One region of the Hydrogenophaga sp. 5NK40-0174 genome, then DNA from elsewhere that is predicted to be linked to it. Evidence: predicted binding sites of a transcription regulator. Region 1 holds the regulator's gene; each other region holds the start of a gene.
What was found. The regulator LexA, encoded in region 1, represses DNA repair genes until DNA is damaged. The targets are predictions, from matches to a motif close to ACTGTATNNNNATACAGT.
Positions count from the first base shown of each region.

Region 2: a site for LexA is predicted at 2,387-2,404, ahead of ABWV89_RS17450 (DNA topoisomerase IV subunit B). Genes of this name have one in related genera too.
Region 3: a site for LexA is predicted at 1,648-1,665, ahead of ABWV89_RS00390 (PA0069 family radical SAM protein). Genes of this name have one in related genera too.
Region 4: a site for LexA is predicted at 2,270-2,287, ahead of imuA (translesion DNA synthesis-associated protein ImuA). Genes of this name have one in related genera too.

Region 1 is NZ_BAABWG010000001.1:1,054,778-1,060,055, forward strand. It holds gene lpxK (tetraacyldisaccharide 4'-kinase) at 1-757, shown strand, start outside; gene ABWV89_RS04865 (Trm112 family protein) at 803-1,009, shown strand; gene kdsB (3-deoxy-manno-octulosonate cytidylyltransferase) at 1,015-1,806, shown strand; gene adk (adenylate kinase) at 1,975-2,631, shown strand; gene ABWV89_RS04880 (asparaginase) at 2,714-3,712, opposite strand; gene lexA (transcriptional repressor LexA) at 3,828-4,514, shown strand; gene ABWV89_RS04890 (hypothetical protein) at 4,676-5,044, shown strand; gene ABWV89_RS04895 (D-2-hydroxyacid dehydrogenase family protein) at 5,211-5,278, shown strand, end outside.
Region 2 is NZ_BAABWG010000006.1:32,744-38,021, forward strand. It holds gene parC (DNA topoisomerase IV subunit A) at 1-296, opposite strand, end outside; gene ABWV89_RS17450 (DNA topoisomerase IV subunit B) at 383-2,353, opposite strand; gene ABWV89_RS17455 (MFS transporter) at 2,513-3,748, shown strand; gene ABWV89_RS17460 (hypothetical protein) at 3,745-3,870, shown strand; gene ABWV89_RS17465 (class I SAM-dependent methyltransferase) at 3,870-4,475, shown strand; gene dapA (4-hydroxy-tetrahydrodipicolinate synthase) at 4,612-5,278, shown strand, end outside.
Region 3 is NZ_BAABWG010000001.1:87,799-93,076, forward strand. It holds gene ABWV89_RS00380 (ABC transporter permease) at 1-431, opposite strand, end outside; gene ABWV89_RS00385 (ABC transporter ATP-binding protein) at 428-1,447, opposite strand; gene ABWV89_RS00390 (PA0069 family radical SAM protein) at 1,678-2,829, shown strand; gene ABWV89_RS00395 (hypothetical protein) at 2,995-3,783, shown strand; gene ABWV89_RS00400 (oxidoreductase-like domain-containing protein) at 3,791-4,036, opposite strand; partial or broken gene ABWV89_RS00405 (DUF1653 domain-containing protein) at 4,046-4,291, opposite strand; gene ABWV89_RS00410 (PfkB family carbohydrate kinase) at 4,299-5,278, opposite strand, start outside.
Region 4 is NZ_BAABWG010000004.1:545,009-550,286, reverse strand. It holds gene ABWV89_RS16035 (Y-family DNA polymerase) at 1-1,388, opposite strand, end outside; gene imuA (translesion DNA synthesis-associated protein ImuA) at 1,321-2,226, opposite strand; gene rfbG (CDP-glucose 4,6-dehydratase) at 2,577-3,659, shown strand; gene ABWV89_RS16020 (NAD-dependent epimerase/dehydratase family protein) at 3,656-4,486, shown strand; gene ABWV89_RS16015 (glycosyltransferase family 2 protein) at 4,498-5,278, shown strand, end outside.

The sequences.
Region 1 (5,278 bases):
CCCTGCGCAATGTGGAGATGAACCACTTCTGATCGCCACCCGCACCGCCGCCCCGGTGTTTGTCGGCGCCGAGCGCCCTGCCGCTGCGCGGGCATTGCTGGCGGCGCACCCGGGTGTCAACATCATCGTCTGTGACGACGGGCTGCAGCACTACGCCCTGCACCGGGATGTGTCCATCGTGGTCTTTGACGACCGGGGCATTGGCAATGGCATGCTCTTACCTGCTGGCTTGCTGAGAGAGCCATGGCCTCCAGCGTCTCGCTCTCCCTATGCCCCGGACCTCGCACTTGTTCAGCGGCGCGATGCGATGCCGGGCATCGACATCCTGGCCATTGGCGGCATCGCTGCCTACCAGGCATCGAGGACGCTGTCGAATGTAGCCATCAGCGCCAACGGCACCGTCCAGGCGCTGGCGTCCATGACGTCGCAGGACATCATCGCTGTGGCTGGCATTGCACGCCCGGAAGTGTTCTTCGACATGCTCGAAGGCGCTGGCGTGCACATCAAGCAACGCCACCCACTGCCGGACCACGCCAGTGCAAGCGAATACGCTGCGGTTCTTGAGCTCCCCGCTGAGTCTCACGTCCTCTGTACGGAAAAGGACGCCGTCAAACTCAACGCGCTGGCCAGGGCCAGAGATCTGAAGGGTGCAGCCCATCCGACCATCTGGAGCGTGGGCCTCCAACTCTCCATCGCGCCAGACTTTTTTGAAGCACTGGACGACAAGCTCCGCTCTCTCACCCGCTTTCCGCAGTGAAATATGGTGCGTCGGTGACGCGCAGACTCCACTATCATTGTCACCATGGATTCGAATCTGCTCAATTTGCTGGTCTGCCCGGTCACCAAAGGACCGCTGGTGTTTGACAAGGACCATCAGGAACTGTTGTCGCGTACAGCGCGACTGGCCTACCCGGTGCGCGACGGCATTCCGGTATTGCTCGAACACGAGGCCAGAACGCTCACCGCTGAAGAGGCTGAAGCCATTCCTGTGCCAGCCCCTGCCATTTGAGCCCCATGGCATCCTACGTCGCCCTCATTCCGGCGAGGATGGCCTCTTCCCGGCTTCCAGGCAAACCCTTGCTCGATATCGGCGGTCTGCCGATGGTGGTGAGAGTCGCCAGGCAGGTTGCCAAGTCAGGCGCTGAAGCCACCGTTGTCGCGACGGACGATGACCGGATCGCCACGGTTTGCGCGGCCCATGGGGTTGACTGCGTGATGACATCTTCGCATCACCCCAGTGGCAGCGACCGGCTGGCAGAAGCCTGCGGACTGCTGGACCTGCACGGCGACAGGCTGGTCGTCAATGTTCAGGGCGACGAACCCTTGATCGAGCCAGCGCTCATCGATGCCGTGGCAGACGCTCTGGTTCGACACCCCGCTTGCGACGTGAGCACCGCCGCGCACCCCATCGACAACATGGCCGATTTTCTCAACCCCAATGTGGTGAAAGTCGTCACCGACCAGACCGGCGTAGCAAGCTACTTCAGCCGGGCCCCCATCCCCTGGAGCCGCGAGGGTATGTCAGACCTGTCGAAACCGGCGGCGACAAACCCGAATGCACTCCCCCGGCCAGCGCCATTGCGGCACATCGGCCTATACGCCTATAAAGCGGGGTTTCTCCGTCAATTTCCGACGTTGGCCGAGGCCCCGACCGAGCGCCTGGAGGCTTTGGAGCAATTGCGGGCCCTCTGGCATGGCCACCGGATTGCCGTTCATGTCACGGACACCGTGCCAAGCCCCGGCGTCGATACCCAGGCCGACCTCGAGCGGGTTCGGCAGATTGTCGCCAATACCCACAATTGCTGACCGGCTATCCACCGGTTTTGCGCCGGCCGCCCTGTAAGCCACAGGCGAGCCATGCGTGCTATCCTCGGCTGTTTTCTCTTGCAGGGTGCCCCGAGGAGTATGCCCCTGCCGAGATCAGCCGCTGGAGACAAGCGGCCCTACCAGACACTATTTGATTGAAGGATTCCGATGAGACTGATTCTGTTGGGCGCACCTGGCGCTGGCAAAGGCACTCAAGCCACGTTCATCTGCCAGAAGTACGGCATCCCCCAGATCTCTACAGGTGACATGCTGCGTGCTGCAGTCAAGGCAGGCACACCACTGGGACTCGAAGCCAAATCCGTCATGGAATCTGGTGGACTGGTGAGCGACGACCTCATCATCAACCTCGTCAAGGAACGCATCGCCCAGCCAGACTGCGCCAACGGTTTCCTGTTTGACGGCTTCCCCCGCACCATCCCGCAGGCCGACGCCATGAAGGCCGCCGGCGTCAAGCTGGACTACGTTCTTGAGATCGATGTTCCGTTCGACTCCATCATCGAGCGCATGAGCGGTCGCCGCTCGCATCCGGCTTCCGGCCGGACCTACCACGTCAAGTTCAATCCGCCAAAGGCAGAAGGCAAGGACGACGTGACTGGCGAACCCCTGATCCAACGCGAAGACGACAAGGAAGAGACCGTCAAGAAGCGCTTGCAGGTGTACAGCGACCAGACACGCCCTCTCGTGGACTACTACAGCAACTGGGCCAAGTCTGAGCCTGAGCAGGCACCCAAGTACCGGGCCATCAGCGGCGTGGGTTCTGTCGAGGACATCACGGCGAGCGCGCTTCAGGCACTGGCTTCCTGAGCCCAGCCCATCTGACTTTCAGCCCGGCGCATGCCGGGCTTTTTCGTTTCAGGCCGGCATGCGACAGCCCGGTCATCACCTCCTACCCGACCGCCTCGCCACGACCCAAACCCATCAAATGCAAAGCCAGGGCAATCCTTGCCTTGACCGGAGGCAAATCGCCAGCCGAAGGGAACAAGTCAAGCGACGTTGGCAATACAGCGCCCTGGCAGCACCGGCTCGCACGCCACACGGTGACACCACACTCAGAAGCCTGAGAGAGGGCAGCCGACAAGCCTTCACTGCAGGTTCCGTTGCCCGTGCCGGCCAGCACCAGACCCGCGAGTGGCTCTGCGCCGTCCTGCCGGCTTGCCCATAGCAAGGCGGTCACTACCTGGCCGTCCGCCTGGGCGTGATTGAGCACGATCTCCACACGCGGCCAAGGCTTGCCAAGGGTGCTCAGCACAGTCTTCTCTTCCCGGGAATGTTCCGTGGGCTCCGAGCGTGGCCAGGGACGAACGCAACGCACCCGGCCTTCCTCCACATAGCCGATGACTCCCGCTTCTCCGGAATCAAAGGGGTCGAGCCTGTAGGTGTGTACTTTTGAGAAATGTTGTCCGTCATGGATGCGGCCCGCACACACCGCCATCACCCCGCGCGCACCGGGGCATGCAGCCACTTGAAGAGCATCGGCAAGGTTCTGCGGTCCGTCCGGATAGGCGGCAGTAGCAGGTCGCATCGCGCAGGTCAGAACAACAGGTTTGTCGGCTTGCAAAAGGCTCGAAAGCAGAAAGCCCGTTTCTTCCAGCGTGTCTGTTCCATGCGTGATCACGACACCCTGTACATCCGGCCGGTTCAAGGCAGCGACCGCTGCTTCAAACAGGTCCCGCCAGACTGAGGAAGACATGTTCTTGCTGTCGATCTGCGCCACCTGCCGCGTCTCGAGTACCACGCCCGACGGCGCAGGCAAGCCACCGACCAGCGTCTCGACCGACACCAGGCCGGCTGTGTATCCCAGGTTCTCGCCCTCACGGTTGCCGCCCCCGGAAATGGTGCCCCCGGTTCCCAGCACCACCAAAACAGGTTTTTTTTCCTCAACCACTTGTCAAACTCCAAAAACTGGCTAAAAATACAGGTACTGGATATGAAAACAGTATTTCGCTCACAGCGCTTTCCCGCGCCAAAGAGCAAGTATCCAACGAATCCGAGAGGATCACATGCTTGATTCGAATAGTCTTACCCCGAAGCTGACCGCCCGGCAACAACAGATTCTGGAGCTGATCCAGAACACGATTGCCCGCACCGGTGCACCGCCAACGCGTGCCGAGATCGCTCGCGAGCTGGGCTTCAAGTCCGCCAATGCAGCCGAAGAGCACCTTCAGGCGCTGGCCAGAAAAGGGGTCATCGAACTCGTCAGCGGCACTTCACGAGGCATTCGGCTTCGGTCCGAAGACCTGATGTCCATCAACGCCACGCGCGGCCGGCAGCTCAACCTTCCCATCCCCGGGCTGGCACAGCTGGCTCTCCCATTGATTGGCCGTGTGGCAGCAGGCTCACCCATTCTGGCCCAGGAGCACGTTGACCAGACCTACCATGTCGAACGCCATATGTTTCAGCGTGAGCCAGACTATCTTCTCAAGGTACGAGGCATGTCCATGCGGGATGTCGGCATCCTCGATGGTGATCTGCTGGCAGTGAAGTCCGGCAAGGAAGCCAAGAATGGCCAGATTGTCGTGGCGCGGCTGGGAGACGACGTGACCGTCAAGCGCTTCATGCGAAAGCCTGACGCCATCGAACTCCATGCGGAAAACCCGGACTACAAGACCATCGTGGTCCATCCGGGAGAGCCCTTCGAGATTGAAGGCCTGGCTGTCGGACTGATCCGGAACAGCTTCAACCTCTAAACCCTGCTTTCCTCACTGTTTTTACCCTCCCCTGCAGGTGGCGGGCGGTTGAGTTCGCCCTGAAACAGGCCTCCAAGGCCACTCAGGTCCACTCACATCCCTGCAGAACGGAGTCTCAGACACCAATCCTGCCTATGTTCAGCCCCTCACAGGAGTTTCACATGGGAATCCGCTTCAACCGCAAGTCTTGGCGCGCGCCACTCCAACTCATCGACAGCCTGCTGCCTCAACCGAGCCAGCCTCGCCCGCAAGCCGTCACCGCCAACCGGACGACGCTGGCCTTTGCCCGCGCTGGATGGCTTGGGCGCGGCCGTGCCCGCGACAACCCGGTCGCACCGACGGCAGGTGCGGCCAATGGTGAGCCCAAATCCAAGCCTGCCCCCTGCCGGCTGGCCACAGTCATGGGCCAGCGAGTGCAAGATGCTGCACCCAGCGCGCGCATTGCCCTCTCTGGTCGAATGAGTGACGTTTGTGCGGAGCTCGATCGTTTGGCAGCACTGGAGAGTGCAGGCTTGCCACAAGCCGCCTGACGCACATCGCCAGACACCTTTTTTCGCAGTTGCCCATCGCATGGTTTTGTGCACGGGCTTGTTGGCCTGTCAGCCCTGGTTGCTGGCAGGCTTTTTTTGCGCTTACCCCAGTCGCTTTTGGTCCCCGTTCTGGCTGGCTCTCTGCAAGAGCAGGCACAATATGGGCATGAACATTGTGATTCTGGACGACTACCAAGACGCCGTACGAAAGCTTCGATGCGCAGAAAAGCTCGA
Region 2 (5,278 bases), on a different contig from region 1:
TCATACGCTGCCTGGTCTCCGTGGGGGTGGAAGCGGCCCAGCACGTCACCCACCACACGGGCACTCTTGACCGGCTTGGCCGCGCTGGTGCGGTTGGGGCCGGAGTAACCCAGGCCCATCTGGTCCATCGCGTACAGAATGCGGCGCTGCACCGGCTTCTGGCCGTCGCACACATCGGGCAAAGCACGGCCTTTGACAACAGACAGCGCGTACTCCAGGTAGGCACGCTGGGCATAGGCAGCAAGATGGTCTTCGTTCGGTTGTTCGGAGCGAGGCTCCAGGTCGAGTTGATCCATGTGATCAGTCGTTCAATTCAATGGGGTTCTTCAAATCGCAGGGGCCCAGGCCACCCACAGTTTCGTCAGTTGGCAGGCGCCGCGGGTCAAACGTCGATCTCGACGTCGTCGCCGTGCAGCTCCATCAGCTCCCGGCGCGAAGCGGCTTCGCCCTTGCCCATCAGCTTGGTCATCAGGTCTTCTGTGGCCGCAAAACCCAGCGAACCCAAATCGACTTGCAACAAGCGGCGGGTATCCGGGTTGAGCGTGGTGTCCCACAGCTGTTCGGCATTCATCTCGCCCAAACCCTTGAAGCGGCTGATCTGGCAGCGATCACGGTTCACACCGTCTTTCTCGGCCTTGTCGAGAATCGCATGCAGCTCGCCATCGTCCAGCGCGTATTGTTTGCTCGCCGGCTTCTTGCCGCGGGCCGGTACATCCACGCGGAACAGCGGAGGCCGCGCCACATACACATTCCCCGACTCGATCAATTTGGGGAAGTGGCGGAAGAACAGCGTGAGCAGCAACACCTGAATGTGTGAGCCGTCCACGTCAGCGTCGGACAGGATGCAGACCTTGCCATAGCGCAGGCCGGAGAGGTCCGGGCTGTCATTGGGGCCGTGGGGGTCCACGCCGATGGCCACTGAAATGTCGTGGATTTCGGTGTTGGCAAACAGTCGGTCACGGTCGACCTCCCAGGTGTTGAGCACCTTGCCACGCAGCGGCAAGATGGCCTGGCATTCCTTGTCACGTCCCATCTTGGCACTGCCGCCCGCCGAATCACCCTCGACCAGAAAAAGCTCGTTGTGCGAGATGTCTCGGCTTTCGCAGTCGGTCAGCTTGCCCGGTAGCACCGCCACGCCTGAGCCCTTGCGCTTTTCGACTTTCTGGCCAGCGCGCTGGCGGGTCTGCGCCGCCTTGATGGCCAGTTCTGCGAGCTTCTTGCCGTAGTCCACGTGCTGGTTGAGCCACAGCTCGAGCGCAGGCTTCACGTAGTTGGAAACGAGGCGAACGGCATCACGGGAGTTGAGGCGTTCTTTCACCTGCCCCTGGAACTGCGGGTCCAGCACTTTGGCCGACAGCACATAGCTCGCGCGAGCAAACACATCTTCCGGCAGCAGCTTGACGCCCTTGGGCAGCAAGGCGTGCAGTTCGATGAAGCTCTTGACCGCCTGAAACAGGCCGTCGCGCAGGCCGCTGTCGTGCGTACCGCCGGCGCTGGTGGGGATCAGGTTCACATAGCTTTCGCGAACCGGACTGCCTTCTTCGGTGAAAGCCACACACCATGCAGCGCCCTCGCCTTCAGCGAAATTGTCGTCCTTGGCGTCAGCGTAGCCGTCTCCCTCGAACAGCGGAATCACCGGGTCAACCGGCAATGTCTGGGTAAGGTAGTCGTGCAGGCCGCCCTTGTACTGCCAGGTCTGGGTGTCCTTGGTCTTCTCGTTGACCAGAGTCACAGCCACGCCCGGCATGAGCACTGCCTTGCTGCGCAGCAGGTGCACCAGCTCGCCCATGGGCAGTGCAGACGAATCGAAATACTTGGCGTCAGGCCAGGCACGGACGCTTGTGCCCTGCTTGCGGTCACCCTGCTCCTGCTTGCGTTTGGTCAGCGGCTCAGTCACGTCTCCGTTCGAGAAGACCAGGTGAGCCACCTCTCCGTCTCGATGACTGGTCACCTCAAGGCGCTTGGACAAAGCGTTGGTCACACTCACGCCGACGCCATGCAAGCCTCCCGAGAAGCTGTAGGCGCCACCTTTGCCCTTGTCGAACTTGCCTCCAGCATGCAATCGGGTGAAGACGAGCTCCACGACCGGCGCCTTCTCTTCCGGATGCATCCCGAACGGAATGCCACGGCCATCGTCTTCAACACTGACCGAACTGTCGCTGTGCAAGGTGACCTTGATCTTCTTGCCAAAGCCGGCCAGAGCTTCATCGGCCGCGTTGTCCAGAACCTCCTGGATGATGTGCAGCGGGTTGTCTGTCCGGGTGTACATGCCCGGGCGCTGTTTGACTGGCTCCAGTCCCTTGAGGACACGAATGGAGCCTTCCGAGTAAGCAGAGGAATTTTGGGTTGCCATGGGGGCGGATTGTAAGCAGAAATTCGATTGACTACTGTATATATATACACCAACACCGACACTCATGCGTGCAGCGCATCAATCACCGACAGAAAAATCACAGGCTTGAAACGCCCTTGCGACACACAGGCAGCGCCGGGATTGGTTACATTCTTCCTGATGAACGAAACGTCTTCTCGTCAACCCCTGTCCATGGTGCAAGTTCTGGTCGCCGGTGCGGCCATTGTCACCCTGTCGATGGGCATTCGCCATGGCTTTGGCCTATGGCTGCAACCCATCACCCAGGCTCAGGACTGGACGCGGGAGAATTTTGCACTGGCCATGGCCATCCAGAACCTTTCCTGGGGTGTATTTGGCGTCTTTGCCGGCATGGCGGCCGATCGCTTCGGTGCATTCAAGGTCCTGGCCATGGGGGCTGTGCTCTATGCGCTGGGCCTGTACGGCATGGCCACATCCACCACGCCCACCGTCTTCGCCCTCACGGCGGGCGTGCTCATAGGTGCAGCGCAGGCCGGCACGACTTACGCCGTCATCTACGGCGTCATCGGCCGGCAGGTGCCTGCCGAGAAGCGATCATGGGCCATGGGAGTTGCTGCCGCAGCTGGCTCGTTCGGTCAGTTCCTGATGGTCCCAGTGGAAGGCTGGCTCATCGCCAGCTTCGGCTGGCAGGAAGCACTGATCACCTTGTCGATGGCCGCGCTGCTCATTGCGCCCCTCGCCCTTTGGCTACGCGAGCCCGGTACGGCCGACGGCAAGCCTCTCCCGCGTGACCAGACCATTGGCCAGGCACTCAAGGAGGCCTTCAAGTACCCCAGCTTCCTGATGCTGATGGCAGGCTACTTTGTTTGCGGCTTCCAGGTCGTCTTCATTGGCGTGCACATGCCCAGCTACCTCAAGGACCATGGCCTTGCGCCTGAGGTGGCCAGCTTCGCACTGGCATTGATCGGTCTGTTCAACGTGGTCGGCACGTATGTGGCGGGCAGTCTGGGGCAACGCATGGCCAAGCGCCATATCCTGGCGTTCATCTATTTCGGCCGTTCCATTGCCATCACGGTGTTCCTGCTGGCGCCCCTGACACCGATGAGTGTCTACATCTTCTCCGCCGTCATGGGCACGCTGTGGCTGTCCACTGTGCCCCCCACCAACGCCACCGTCGCCCAGATTTTCGGCGTGGCGCACCTGTCCATGCTGGGTGGCTTTGTGTTCTTCAGCCACCAGGTCGGCAGCTTCATGGGGGTCTGGATAGGCGGCGCCCTGTATGACGCCACCGGCAACTATGACCTGGTCTGGTACATCTCCATTGCGCTGGGTGTGTTTGCCGCGCTGATCAACCTGCCCGTTCGCGAAGCGCCCATCGAGCGAGGGCCACAGCGTGTCATGGGGGCAGCCGTATGACACGCGGGCAGCGCCTGGTCTGGTGGGCTCTGGTGACCTTGGCCCTGGCCGGCACGCTGGCCATGTACATGCGCCCGGATTTTCTGGTCACACTTGCTGACCAGTTGTGGAGCTGCTTCTGATGAGCGACTCGCTGGCCAGCCCTGGCACCAGCACGGGACACGGCTGCGGGCCGGCTTCCGAGTGGGTCATGCGATGGGGGCAGCTCGTTTCGCCCGGCGCTGCGGTACTGGACGTCGCCTGTGGTCGCGGCAGGCACAGCCACTGGTTTGCCGAACGCGGTCATCCTGTCACGGCACTGGACAAAGACGGCGACGCCCTGTCCGCCATTGACACAGCCGACCTGCCCATCACCACCGTCATGGCCGACATCGAGGGGGGCGGATGGCCCCTGCAAGGCCGTACCTATGGGGCTGTGGTGGTCACGAACTATCTCTGGCGGCCGTTGTGGCCCACGCTGGCCGCGGCCATCGCCCCTGGCGGCACCTTGCTCTACGAGACTTTCGCCGAAGGAAACGCCTCGGTTGGACGCCCCCGTCGACCCGAGTTTCTGCTCCAGCATGGAGAGCTGCTTCAATGGTGCCAGATGGCTGGCCTGCGGGTCATCGCCTACGAAGACGGGTTTCTCCAGAGCCCCGAGCGCTTCGTCCAGCGCGTAGCTGCCGTACGGTGGGAAGACAGTGACGAGAGCGAAGAGCCTCCAAAACGCTGGCCACTGACCCCGTGACGCCCTGCCTCTACCCGGCCCACACTGGGTAGAATGCGCATTGAAGACCACGGCATCGTGATCGCCTTCGTCCGCCCCGTCCGATACGAGGGCGCATTGGAGAGCACCAGATGCCACACCAAGTACTGACAGACACATGAATACGATTACCGGCAGCATCGTGGCCCTGGCCACCCCGTTTCAGGAAGACGGAAGCGTCGACTACGGAACGCTGCGCAAGCTTATCGACTGGCACATCGCGGAAGGCACAGACTGCATTGGCGTGGTAGGTACCACCGGCGAGTCGCCAACCGTCACGGTAGAGGAACACTGCGAGATCATTCGCGTCTCCGTGGAGCAGGCGGCCAAGCGAGTGCCGATCATGGCCGGGTGTGGAGCCAATTCCACTGCCGAAGCCATCGAGCTGGCGCAATATGCGCGAAACGTCGGTGCCGACTGCCAGCTCCAGGTGGTCCCCTACTACAACAAGCCTACCCAGGAAGGCCTGTACCAGCATTTCAAAGCCATTGCAGAAGCCACAGGTGACCTGCCCATCGTGCTGTACAACGTACCGGGCCGAAGTGTGGCCGACATGTCGCTGGACACCACACTGCGCCTGGCCAGTCTGGACGGCATTGTGGGCGTGAAGGAAGCGACTGGCGACATTGCGCGCGCGCAGTGGCTGATTCGCGAAGCCCCCAAGGACTTCGCCATCTATTCCGGCGACGACCCGACAGCGGTCGCCCTGATCCTGTGTGGTGGTCACGGGAACATCAGCGTGACGGCCAACGTGGCGCCAAAACTCATGCATGAGTTGTGCGTGG
Region 3 (5,278 bases), 970 kb from region 1:
CCAACCATCCAGACCGGATGCGCAATGTGATACGGCACGAAAAAACGGGCAGTGATCAGAATGAGCAAGCCGATCATCATGGATTTGGTGGCTGCCGCACCCACATAGCCCAGTACCACTTCAATCCAGCTCACTGGTGCCGACAGCAGCTCGTAGATGGTGCCTGACCACTTCGGCATGTAGATGCCGAAAGCTGCGTTGGAGATGCTCTCGGAGAGCAGCGAGAGCATGATCAGTCCGGGAATGATGAAAGCACCATAGTCGACGCCATCGATGTCGCCCATGCGTGAGCCGATGGCGGTGCCGAAGACGATGAAATACAGCGATGTTGAGAGCACGGGCGAGAGAATGCTCTGCGCCAGCGTGCGAAAGGTGCGCGCCATTTCGAACTTGTAGATGGCTCGCACGCCAAAAAGATTGAGTCCTGTCATGATGCCGATCTCCCGGTTGTTGCCTGGTCTCCAGGAGCGCGTTGCGGTTTGTGCACCAGATTCACAAAAATCTCCTCGAGCGAACTTTCGCTGGAGTGCAGGTCCTTGAATGCAATGCCCTGGGCAGACATTGCAGCGAGCAGCTCGGCAATGCCTGTGTCTTCCTTCTGGCCGTCGAATGTGTAGGTCAGGGTCAGGCCATCGTCCGATCGGTCCAGCTGCCAGGGGGCCAGAGCCTCGGGAATCGCTTCCAGTGGCTGGCCCAGGCTCATGGCCAGCTGCTTCTTGCCCAGCTGCCGCATGAGTTTTTCCTTTTCCTCGACCACGATCAGCTCACCCTGACGGATGACCCCGATGCGGTCCGCCATGTCCTCGGCCTCTTCGATGTAGTGGGTGGTGAGGATGATGGTGGTGCCTTGTTCTCGCAGCTCTCGCACCAGGCGCCACATGTCATGGCGCAACTCGACGTCGACCCCCGCGGTGGGCTCGTCCAGAAACAGGATGCTGGGCTCATGGGAGAGCGCCTTGGCAATCAGGACCCTGCGTTTCATGCCGCCCGAGAGCTGCATGATCTTGCTGTCCTTCTTGTCCCAGAGTGAGAGGCTCTTGAGAACTTTCTCGATGTGGGCAGGGTTGGCCGGCTTTCCAAAGAGGCCACGGCTGAAACTCACAGTGGCCCAGACAGTCTCGAAAGCGTCTGTGCTCAGTTCCTGTGGCACCAGACCGATCGCCGAACGCGCCTTGCGATAGTCCTTGACCGTGTCGTGCCCGTCGGCAATGACAGTTCCGCCGCTTGCGTTGACCATGCCGCAGACAATGCTGATCAGTGTGGTTTTCCCTGCGCCGTTGGGGCCGAGAAGGGCAAATATCTCGCCACGTTGAATGTCGAGATCGACGCCCTTGAGTGCCTGGAATCCGTTGCTGTAGGTCTTGGTCAGACCTCGCAGGCGGAGAATGACATCGTTGCCCGGCGGCATGGACTGGCCTGACGCGGGATTTGCGTATGGTGAAGACATGACTGAGTGAATGAGGGTTCGCTGCCAGCCAGCCCTTGTGAGGTCGGCTGTCAAGGGTAGCGCCTGGAAACATGGCGCTGGCGGTGCTGGCCTATTGTGGGCCCGTGCTGGCAATGCTGAGGACCAAAAGGTTATTGCGCCTGTGGCAGTCGCTGACGCGAAGGGCGGGACTTGCCAACTGGCACGACGTTTTGCACAATACTGTACCAATATACAGTATTCAGCAAACCATGGCCAGAGCTTATGCAAAGCACGCGTTGAACGGGTCTTCTTCGTCGGTGGAAGTGGCCATTCCCTTGCCTGCGTTGAAGGGGCGAGGCGTCTCGCACCGGCATGCCCATCGCTTCGAGCTTGACGCCAGGTCGGCCTTCGACGACGGATGGGGCAGCCTCGATGAGACATGCCTGGCAGGCGACGATCGCCCACGGGTCGACACGGTGGTTACCTGGGAGACCGCCAGGTCTGCCATCACACGCAACCAGTCTCCTGACATTGGATTCAACCTTGGTCTCAATCCCTATAGGGGCTGTGAGCACGGCTGCAGCTATTGCTACGCCCGTCCCAGCCACAGCTACCTGGGCATGTCGCCCGGCCTGGACTTTGAGACGCGCTTGGTGGCCAAGCAGAACATCGCGGAAGTGCTGGCAGCGGAGTTGCAGCGTTCGGCTTACAGGCCCGACATGATCGCTCTGGGCACGGTGACGGATGCCTATCAGCCGGTGGAGCGCGAATTGAGGTTGACGCGCGGCGTCATGGAAGTGATGCACCGGAGTTCCCACCCAGTGGGTATCGTGACAAAAGGCAGCGGTGTCGAACGTGACCTGGACCTGCTGGCGCCCATGGCCGAGCAAGGTCTTTGCGCGGTGTATGTCACCATCACCACGCTCGATGCACGCCTGGCTCGCATTCTGGAGCCTCGTGCTGCCGCACCTCACCGGCGCCTGCGAACCATCCGCGCGCTGGCCGAAGCCGGTGTACCGGTGGGCGTGAGTGTTTCGCCCCAGATCCCCTTCATCAACGACGACATGGAGCAAGTCTTGCAGGCCGCTGCCGAGGCCGGCGCATCCCGTGCGTTCTATCAGGTTCTGCGCCTGCCATGGGAACTGGCGCCCATTTTCAGGCAGTGGCTGGAGCAGCATTACCCCGATCGTGCAGAACGTGTGATGTCGCGCATACAGGACATGCGGGGAGGGCAGGACTACGATGCCGATTTTTCCACTCGCATGAAGGGTTCCGGTGTCTGGTCAGATTTGTTGCGGCAACGCTTTCACAAGGCGTGTGCGCGACTGGGCATGAGTGCCCGGCAGAGCCAGACGCGGAGCGAACTCAATACCGCGCTTTTCAATCCGAAGAACCTGGGGCGTCAAGCGCAACTGTTCTGAATCTGCGTCAATCGGTGTTTTCTCGGGAAATTAGAATGATCGAGCGCTGGCAACAGTGCAGTCAATCAAAATAAAATTTGGGAGGAATCCAGGATGCAACGCTTCTTGCATTTTTTTCGCGCGAGCCTGACTGTTGCTTGCGTTTCGCTTGTGGTCAACCTGGGGGTGGCTGACCGCATTGCCCGTTCGGCAGGCATCGAGATGCAGATTCCTTTTACCTCTGCTTATGTCGCCAAGGACGGTGGGCCCACTTCACTGATGGAGGTCGTGCCTCCGTATCGGTTGTATATCGACGACCTGGGGCCGAAGAATTATTACTACACGAAGCGCGGCACAGGGGATGCCACGAAAGCCTGGGTGATCTATGAGGTCACAGGGGTGACGATGGACGACAGCTCCATCGGCAATGTGGATCTCACTGTCTCCGTTTCCCACGATGAGGTGTCGATCGCGAAAAAAGAAATCCTCCGGTTTCTGGTCTTTGAAATGAAACCCAATCCTGTGAGGCTAGGCGGTGCCATGGAGTTTCAGAACTTCTTGTCACACCACCACAATCAATGGCTCTATCTGAAAGCCAGGGATATGCTGGGCGAGGCTGGCTACAAAACGTTTTATGACCGGTTGATAGAGCCTGGCGCGAATGTGCGCGCGCTGTTTGTGCGCGAGTACGAATTGCATGTCGATCCGGAGACCGGAAAGCCTGTCGATGGACGGCTTGAGTTCCTGATCAACTTTCACAAGCCCGACAACTTTGTTCCACTCACCGTCAAAGTCGACGTGACGACCAACAAGGAAGATCTTGACCGCCTTTTCGACAGAGCTGAAGATGGGTCTTACAGCCACCGGGCGCATGAAACCGACCCTTGGTACAAGCGCTACAAGCCGGTACTCATCCTGATGCTGATCATCGGATCGTTTGTTGCGCTTCGCGCCGTCGTTGGGCGAACACGGTAGCTTCTATTCAGCCGGATCGGTCAGCGCGTTCGGTGAGGAGGCGCTCTGCCTCCTCCCGCCAGTGATGCAAGGCCTCGTAAAAGCCTTCCCACACGCAGCCATTGCAGCCGCGCTCGCAGCAGGTGGTGGGCTCTGGCGGCGGTGGGCGCAAGGTGGCGTCCAGGTCCACGATGCCCTTCTCGCGTTGCGCTCTGCCTCGCAGGTGGGCTATCAGGGCGTGTGCGGTGGCGAGGTCGGCAAGCGGCACCTGCATGACTGAATAGCGCTGAAATCTGGGCTGGACCTTGCCTTCGAAATCAGCAGTCTCGGCAAACATGCCTGCCGGCCTGACCCATAGCCCGAACTCGCCATACAGCGCGCGGTAGAGCACCATGGCCCGCAAGGTTTCGCTGCACCGCACGGTGTCGATCACCTCGTACCAGCCACCCTTGTAATGGCGATACAGCCCGGTCTGAATTCCGGTCAGCTGGGGGAGGTCACTGTCTGAAGGAGGACGTGAGGTGGGCATGCGTGCGCTAGTGGATTTCCGCGGAATGAGGTGACAGGGTGGGGTGTGGCAGAGGGGGCGCAGCACCCGGAGATGAGCTCGTGCAGCCCTGGTCCCATGCATGTCGCCAGGCGGGCAGCGACCGTGAAGGGTCCTCGCCAAGTCCCCTGACAACGCATCCCCCCTGAGCACCCGATGCAGCGATAGCGCGCATCTGGTCGGGCTCGAGCACGCCGCCTATGCCTACCACAGGTGCCGGGGCCATGTAGGCCCACCAGGCCAGGTTTCTCAATCCTTGTGGCACCCAGGGCATGTCTTTGGTGGTGGTGGGCCATACAGGGCCACAGGCGATCAGCTCAGGACTGATGCTGGCTGCACGGCACAGTTCCCACAGGCTGTGAGAGCTGACACCTATCTGAACGCCGTGCGAGGCCCGGGCGGACTCCAGCGCCTGCCAGTCGTCGCGGGTGAGTGCAAGCAGGTCTTCCTGCCCCAGGTGGAGGGCCTTGGCGCCGCACGCCAGCGCAGTTCGCCAGTGGTCGTTGATGACCAGACAAGCGCTGCTTGTGCTGGCCGCAGCAATGGCGGACTCAATCTCATTCTTGAGCTGCTCCTGCCAGGAGGGGTCGTCCGCTGCCATGTCTGCCGGGCGCTTCATGCGCAGCTGAACCGTATGGGCGCCGTTTCTGACCTGCATGACGGCTTGGGCCTGCTCTGCCGTGCCAACGATAGCGTACAGGCCGGGCGATCGTGGCGAAGGTGCCGGCGGACGCCATGACTGGGGCATATCCTGCCCGATCGACAGCCGGGGCAGCAGGCCGCTGTCGGTACCGAAGCCGCCCCTGGCAATCACCGGGCCCGCACCCATGCCGACGGGTCGAGCATGGCGGATGGCGTGCATGGTCGCCATCTTGGCCAGCACGGCGGCATCGGCAGCCACAAACCCCATGGCCATGGCAGCGGCCACGGACGAGGCAAACGTGCAGCCTGTTCCGTGGTTGTGCGCGA
Region 4 (5,278 bases), on a different contig from region 1:
ACCCAGAGCAGCCCTGCATGCTCAGAGAAGGCCACCCAGTAATCGCGCGCCACGTTGCGGTGCTGGTTGGCACTGGCGTCGCGGTCCCACCAGCCGCCTTCAATGCGCTGCGGCCCCATGAGCAGTTGCAACTCGCCCTGGTAGTGCGGCCGATGCTGGCGCACCAGCAGACGCAACGGTTCGGCCAGGATGAAGCTGGGCTGTGGCAGATCACCGCCATGGGCTATCGATGGCGAAGATGAAGGGCTTGAGCGCTTGCCTGAGCGGGTGCGGGTACGCTTGCGCGGCACCGACTTGAGCAACGCCACCGGTTCGCGCACCTGCAAAGGGCCGGCCGGCGGCTCGGCCACCGGCTGCCACTGGCACATCCATTCCAGCCGATGGTCTTCCAGCAACTGTGGGCGCACAACCTTGTCCGGCCCCAGCCGAGCCGACACCCGCTCCAGCACCAAGGGCAAAGGCTCACTGCCGGCTGTGCGCGGGTCATCGGGCAACCAGGACGCGCTGACCTCGGTGAGCGCATGCACCTCGTCGGCCGACAGGCGCAATTCGCACACCGGCGCTTCCAGCGTGACATGGGCCAGGTGTTCGGCCAACAAACGGCTGAGGTGCTCGACCTGCCGGGTGGGCTCTGCCGTGCGCACGGTCAAGGCGTCGCCCGCCTGGGTGCCTCGCGCCCGCATGGCATCGTGCAGCCAATGCAAAGTGAAGGCCGTGACCCCGCTGTGGCGCGCCGCCAGCCAGCCGGCCAGTTGCAACAACAGGCGGCGCGCACCGAAGACCAGGGCAGCCGCATCGTCCACCCGAAAAGGCAACTCCAGCCGTTGTTCAAACGCTTCGGGCAGTTGCACCCAGGTGTGCGCCTCGGGCGCATGACCGTAGAGCTGATCCAGCGCCTGCAACAGGTGTTTGTCGAAACGTCGGGCCATACCGCCACGCGGCAAGCGCCGAACATCCCCCAAGGTGCGGCAACCAATATGGGCCAAGGTGGTCTGGTGCGGCCAGGCGGCACTGAGCGCTTGCATGGGCAAAGCATCGAGGCGATCGGTCAACAGCGCTGCCTGGCGCATGCCAGGCAAACCCGCCACACCGGCTCGCGCAAACGCCAGTGCCGACAAGCCGTTCGGCCCCCAGGCCACCTGCCCCACGCCCAACTCGGCCGCTTCGACCTCCAGCCGCTCCCGTAAGGCGCGCGCACCACCGAACAGCCGCAAGCTGGCGGCCAACTCCATCAGCACGGATTCGTCTTGCAGCGTCACCCGCGGCGTGAACTGCAAAGCCCACACCGCCACCGCCTGCAGCGCCGCCTGAACCGTGGCGTCAAGCCCGGCGGACGGCAAGGGCAGTGCGTCGCCGGCTTCGGCCAGTCGCAGTGCGGACCACAACATGATCATCAGACTCCACGGGCCGCTCATTGGCGGCGACGGCCACGGTCTCTGCCGCCGGCTGGCCATGCGCTGCCTGCTGCGACAGCAGGGCTTTCACCCGTGGCGTCAGCAGTGCCTGCAAGCCACCGGGCACCGAAGGCAAGGACAAGGTTCGGGCCAGCGGCGGGCCTTTGCGTTTGAGAATGTCCACGGCCAGCGCCCAATCGGCATCGACCCGTGCCAATACGCGCAGCGGCGCTGGCGACGATTCCTGGGCGGCTTGTGCCGGACGGCACACAAACACCGGCGCTTTCGCTCCCCCGGCCAGCACCTGCAAACGGCGCAACTGATCGGGCCGAGCCTGCGGCAACCAGCTCAACACCAGCGCACCGGTGTTGGCCTTGAGCAGTTGCTCGGTCACCCACAAACGCTCGGCTGGTGTCTCGGCCCGGACCCAGACCAACTGTTGCGCGCTCACCCCCATCAATTGCAGCCCGGGCGGGTGCGGGTGCCGGGGTGGCCCGATGACCACCACCGTGCCCTCCGCCTGGCAAAACGGCCCCAGCATGGGGGCCAGCAGCCGCCACTCCAACACGCCGCTCTGGGCATAAAGGATTTCGGTCAGGTGGCCACAGGGCCAGCCGCCGCCGGGCAACTCGGCGTCCAGCGCGGCATGGCCACTGGCACACACCTGCTCCATGGGTGCGCCGAGCTGATCGGCACGCCACACCGCAGCAGCCACGGCAGGCGGCAAAGCTGGCGGCTGGTCAGGACGGCCGGGAGGTGAATGAAGAACAACAGAGGGGGCAGAAACGGCAGGGGGCACTGTGGCCTCCTGCCGGACAAGGGCGGGCTTCATGGCAGTTCAACTGGGCTGTGGTGCTCCGTATGGAGTGTCAAATACTGTTTATATATACAGTACTTAAAAGCCAGCGAAATGTCTAGAGCCTGTTCGCACTATTTTCACAAGATCCGCCGGGCATCATCGGCCTTGCGCATTTGGTTACAGCGACAAAAGCGCGCATCTCAACGCCTGGGAGCGAACCATTACAGTGATGCTCCGAAGCTACGCGACGAGGTCACCTCACAGGCAGGTCAGCCCCTTTGGCAAAATACACCGTATGGTTCTGCCGCACATTGCCTGGAAAGGCCTCCACCTCGCCCGCCACTCGCTGTCCTGAGCGAAACAAACTGGCACCCTTTTCCTCCATGCAACAAACACTTGATTTTGAAAAGCAGCTCGCTGGCCGCAAGATACTGGTCACGGGACACACGGGATTCACAGGCGGGTGGGTATGCACCTGGCTCAAGCGGATAGGTGCCGACGTGTCGGGATATGCCTTGCCGCCAGAAACCCGTCCGTCGTTGTTTGATTCGCTGGGGCTGGCAAAGTCCATCCCCACAACGTTTGCCGACATCTCTGATCTGAACCGGTTGCAAGAAGCTGTTCGCCAAGCCGAACCCGACCTCATACTGCACCTGGCTGCCCAGCCTTTGGTCAGACGGTCATACAGCGATCCCGTGGGAACCTTTCTGGTCAACGCCCAGGGAACAGCGCATGTTCTTGAAGCTGCACGTCACACCAAAAGCGTCAAGGGCGTGGTCTGCGTGACAACGGACAAGGTCTATCACAACAACGAATGGCATTGGCCGTACCGGGAGTCAGACGCACTGGGCGGGAAAGATCCCTACAGCGCATCAAAGTCCGCAGCAGAAATGGTCATCCAGTCTTATGCAGCGTCGTTTCCATTCGAAAAGGGTCTTGGACCAGCCATCGCTGTGGCTCGTGGAGGCAACATCGTCGGAGGGGGTGACTGGTCAGATGATCGGCTGATTCCGGATTTCGTGCGCAGCGTGACCCAAAACAAACCATTGATGCTGCGCTACCCCAAAGCCACCCGCCCGTGGCAGCATGTGCTCGCACTGGTACACGGCTATTTTGAGTTGATGGCCAGGCTGCTGGGCGACCAGGCATCGGAATTCGCCCGCCCCTGGAACCTCGGACCCACTGACACCGAGAGCCTCACGGTCGAAGCTGTCATGAACCTCATGAGCGCTGAATGGACAAGGCCTGATATCTCTTATACAGAACCCAACCTGGCCGAATCCGGCCTTCTGGCACTGGACAGCTCTCTGGCCAGGTCGAAACTGGGGTGGCGTCCTGTATGGGATACAACGCGCGTCATCCAGGAAACTGCTGCCTGGTATCGCGCGTACTATAAAGCCCCGGAGTCAGCGGAAGAGATCACTGTGGCGCAGATCGACTCCTGGCGCCAATCGCTGTTGTCATGATCTACGTCGTCGGGTCCCAGGGCCGCCTTGGCGCGGCACTTTCCGCGCAGCTTGAGCCAGAGGCCGTGTGCACCCCACACCGCTCCGTGTACGAAAGCTGGTGGGAAGACAGCGCAGCAAGCCGCATCGCCAAGTGGTTCGAGAGCAGTCCTGCAGGATCGACTGTCATCGTCGCTTCTGGCATCCTCGACCCACGGGCCCCAGCAGAGCAGATCAAAAAAGTAAACGTCGCTCTACCCACGCGCATCGCCGAGGGAGCGTCCATGGCTGGACTTCGGGTGCTCACACTGGGGACGATCATGGAGCACCTTGAGGATTCGTCAAATGCCTACATTCAGTCCAAGATCGCCCTGGGCCGGACGGTCACCGAGATGGCGGCTTCAGGCGACAACACTGTCCACGCACAACTGCATACGTTGTACGGTGGCGGACCGCCGGCACCTCACATGTTCCTTGGGCAGATGCTGAGCGCTCTGCGCAAACGCACCACGTTCAACATGTCTCCAGGGCATCAGCTACGCGAGTACCATCATGTTGAAGACCTTGCTGCAGCTTTGATTCGCCTGATTGACCAACCGGTCACAGGCATCACCACAATCAGCCACGGCAGCCCGACATCACTGAGGGATCTGGCACTGTACATCTATGAGCAGCTGGACCAACCCGGTAATCTGGTCCTTTCCGCCCTTCCTGAGCCAGCGAACGATAATTTCAATAGAGCATTCCCTCGCCCTGATTGGCTGTCAGGCGTCCGGTTCAGACCGCAGGCCAGCGGCGTATCAGACTATCTGAAAGAAATGCTGGCACTCCCTCCATTGAACTCATAAGGCCTCAAGAGTTGTCCAACGCCTGCTCCAAACCGCTGATTTCCATCTCGATTCCTGTTCTCAATGAAGCAGGCAATCTGCCCGTCCTGTATGAGCGCCTGGACTCCCTCGCACACAAGATGGAGAACCATTGCGAGATGGAGTTTCTGTTCACTGACAACCGGTCTGAGGATGGCACCTGGGAACAACTCAAGGAGCTGTCCAAGCGAGACCCTCGAGTGAGGGCAATGCGCTTTTCCAAAAATTTCGGATTTCAAAACTCGATCCTGGCCAACTATCTGCACACACGAGGCGACGCTGTTCTACAGATTGATGCCGATTTGCAAGATCCACCTGAACTGCTTGAACAGTTCTTTGAACTCTGGCAGCAAGGATACAAAGTCGTTTATGGCGTTCGCATCAAGCGTCCGGATGGCTTTTTTCTGGCAACCTTCCGACGTTTTGGCTACTGGCTGATTGACAAACTCAGCGAACACGAAATTCCACGGGACGCCGGCGATTTCAGACTCATTGACCGGTCGGTTGTGAAGGCGATTGCGCAATCAAAATCGGCATCCCCCTACATCCGTGGTCAGATCGCAGGCATGGGTTTCCAGCAGATTGGTGTGCCCTACGCGCGTGATGCCCGCCTGTCTGGAAAAAGCAAGTTCAATTTGTCTCGGCTTCTGCGCCTGGGCATTACAGCCGTTTTCAACCATTCGACGATTCCGCTCAGAGCCGCCACTTTTCTGGGTGTTGGCATATTGGTTCTGAGCCTGCTCGGAACAGCGTACTACCTGGCTCTCTACGCTC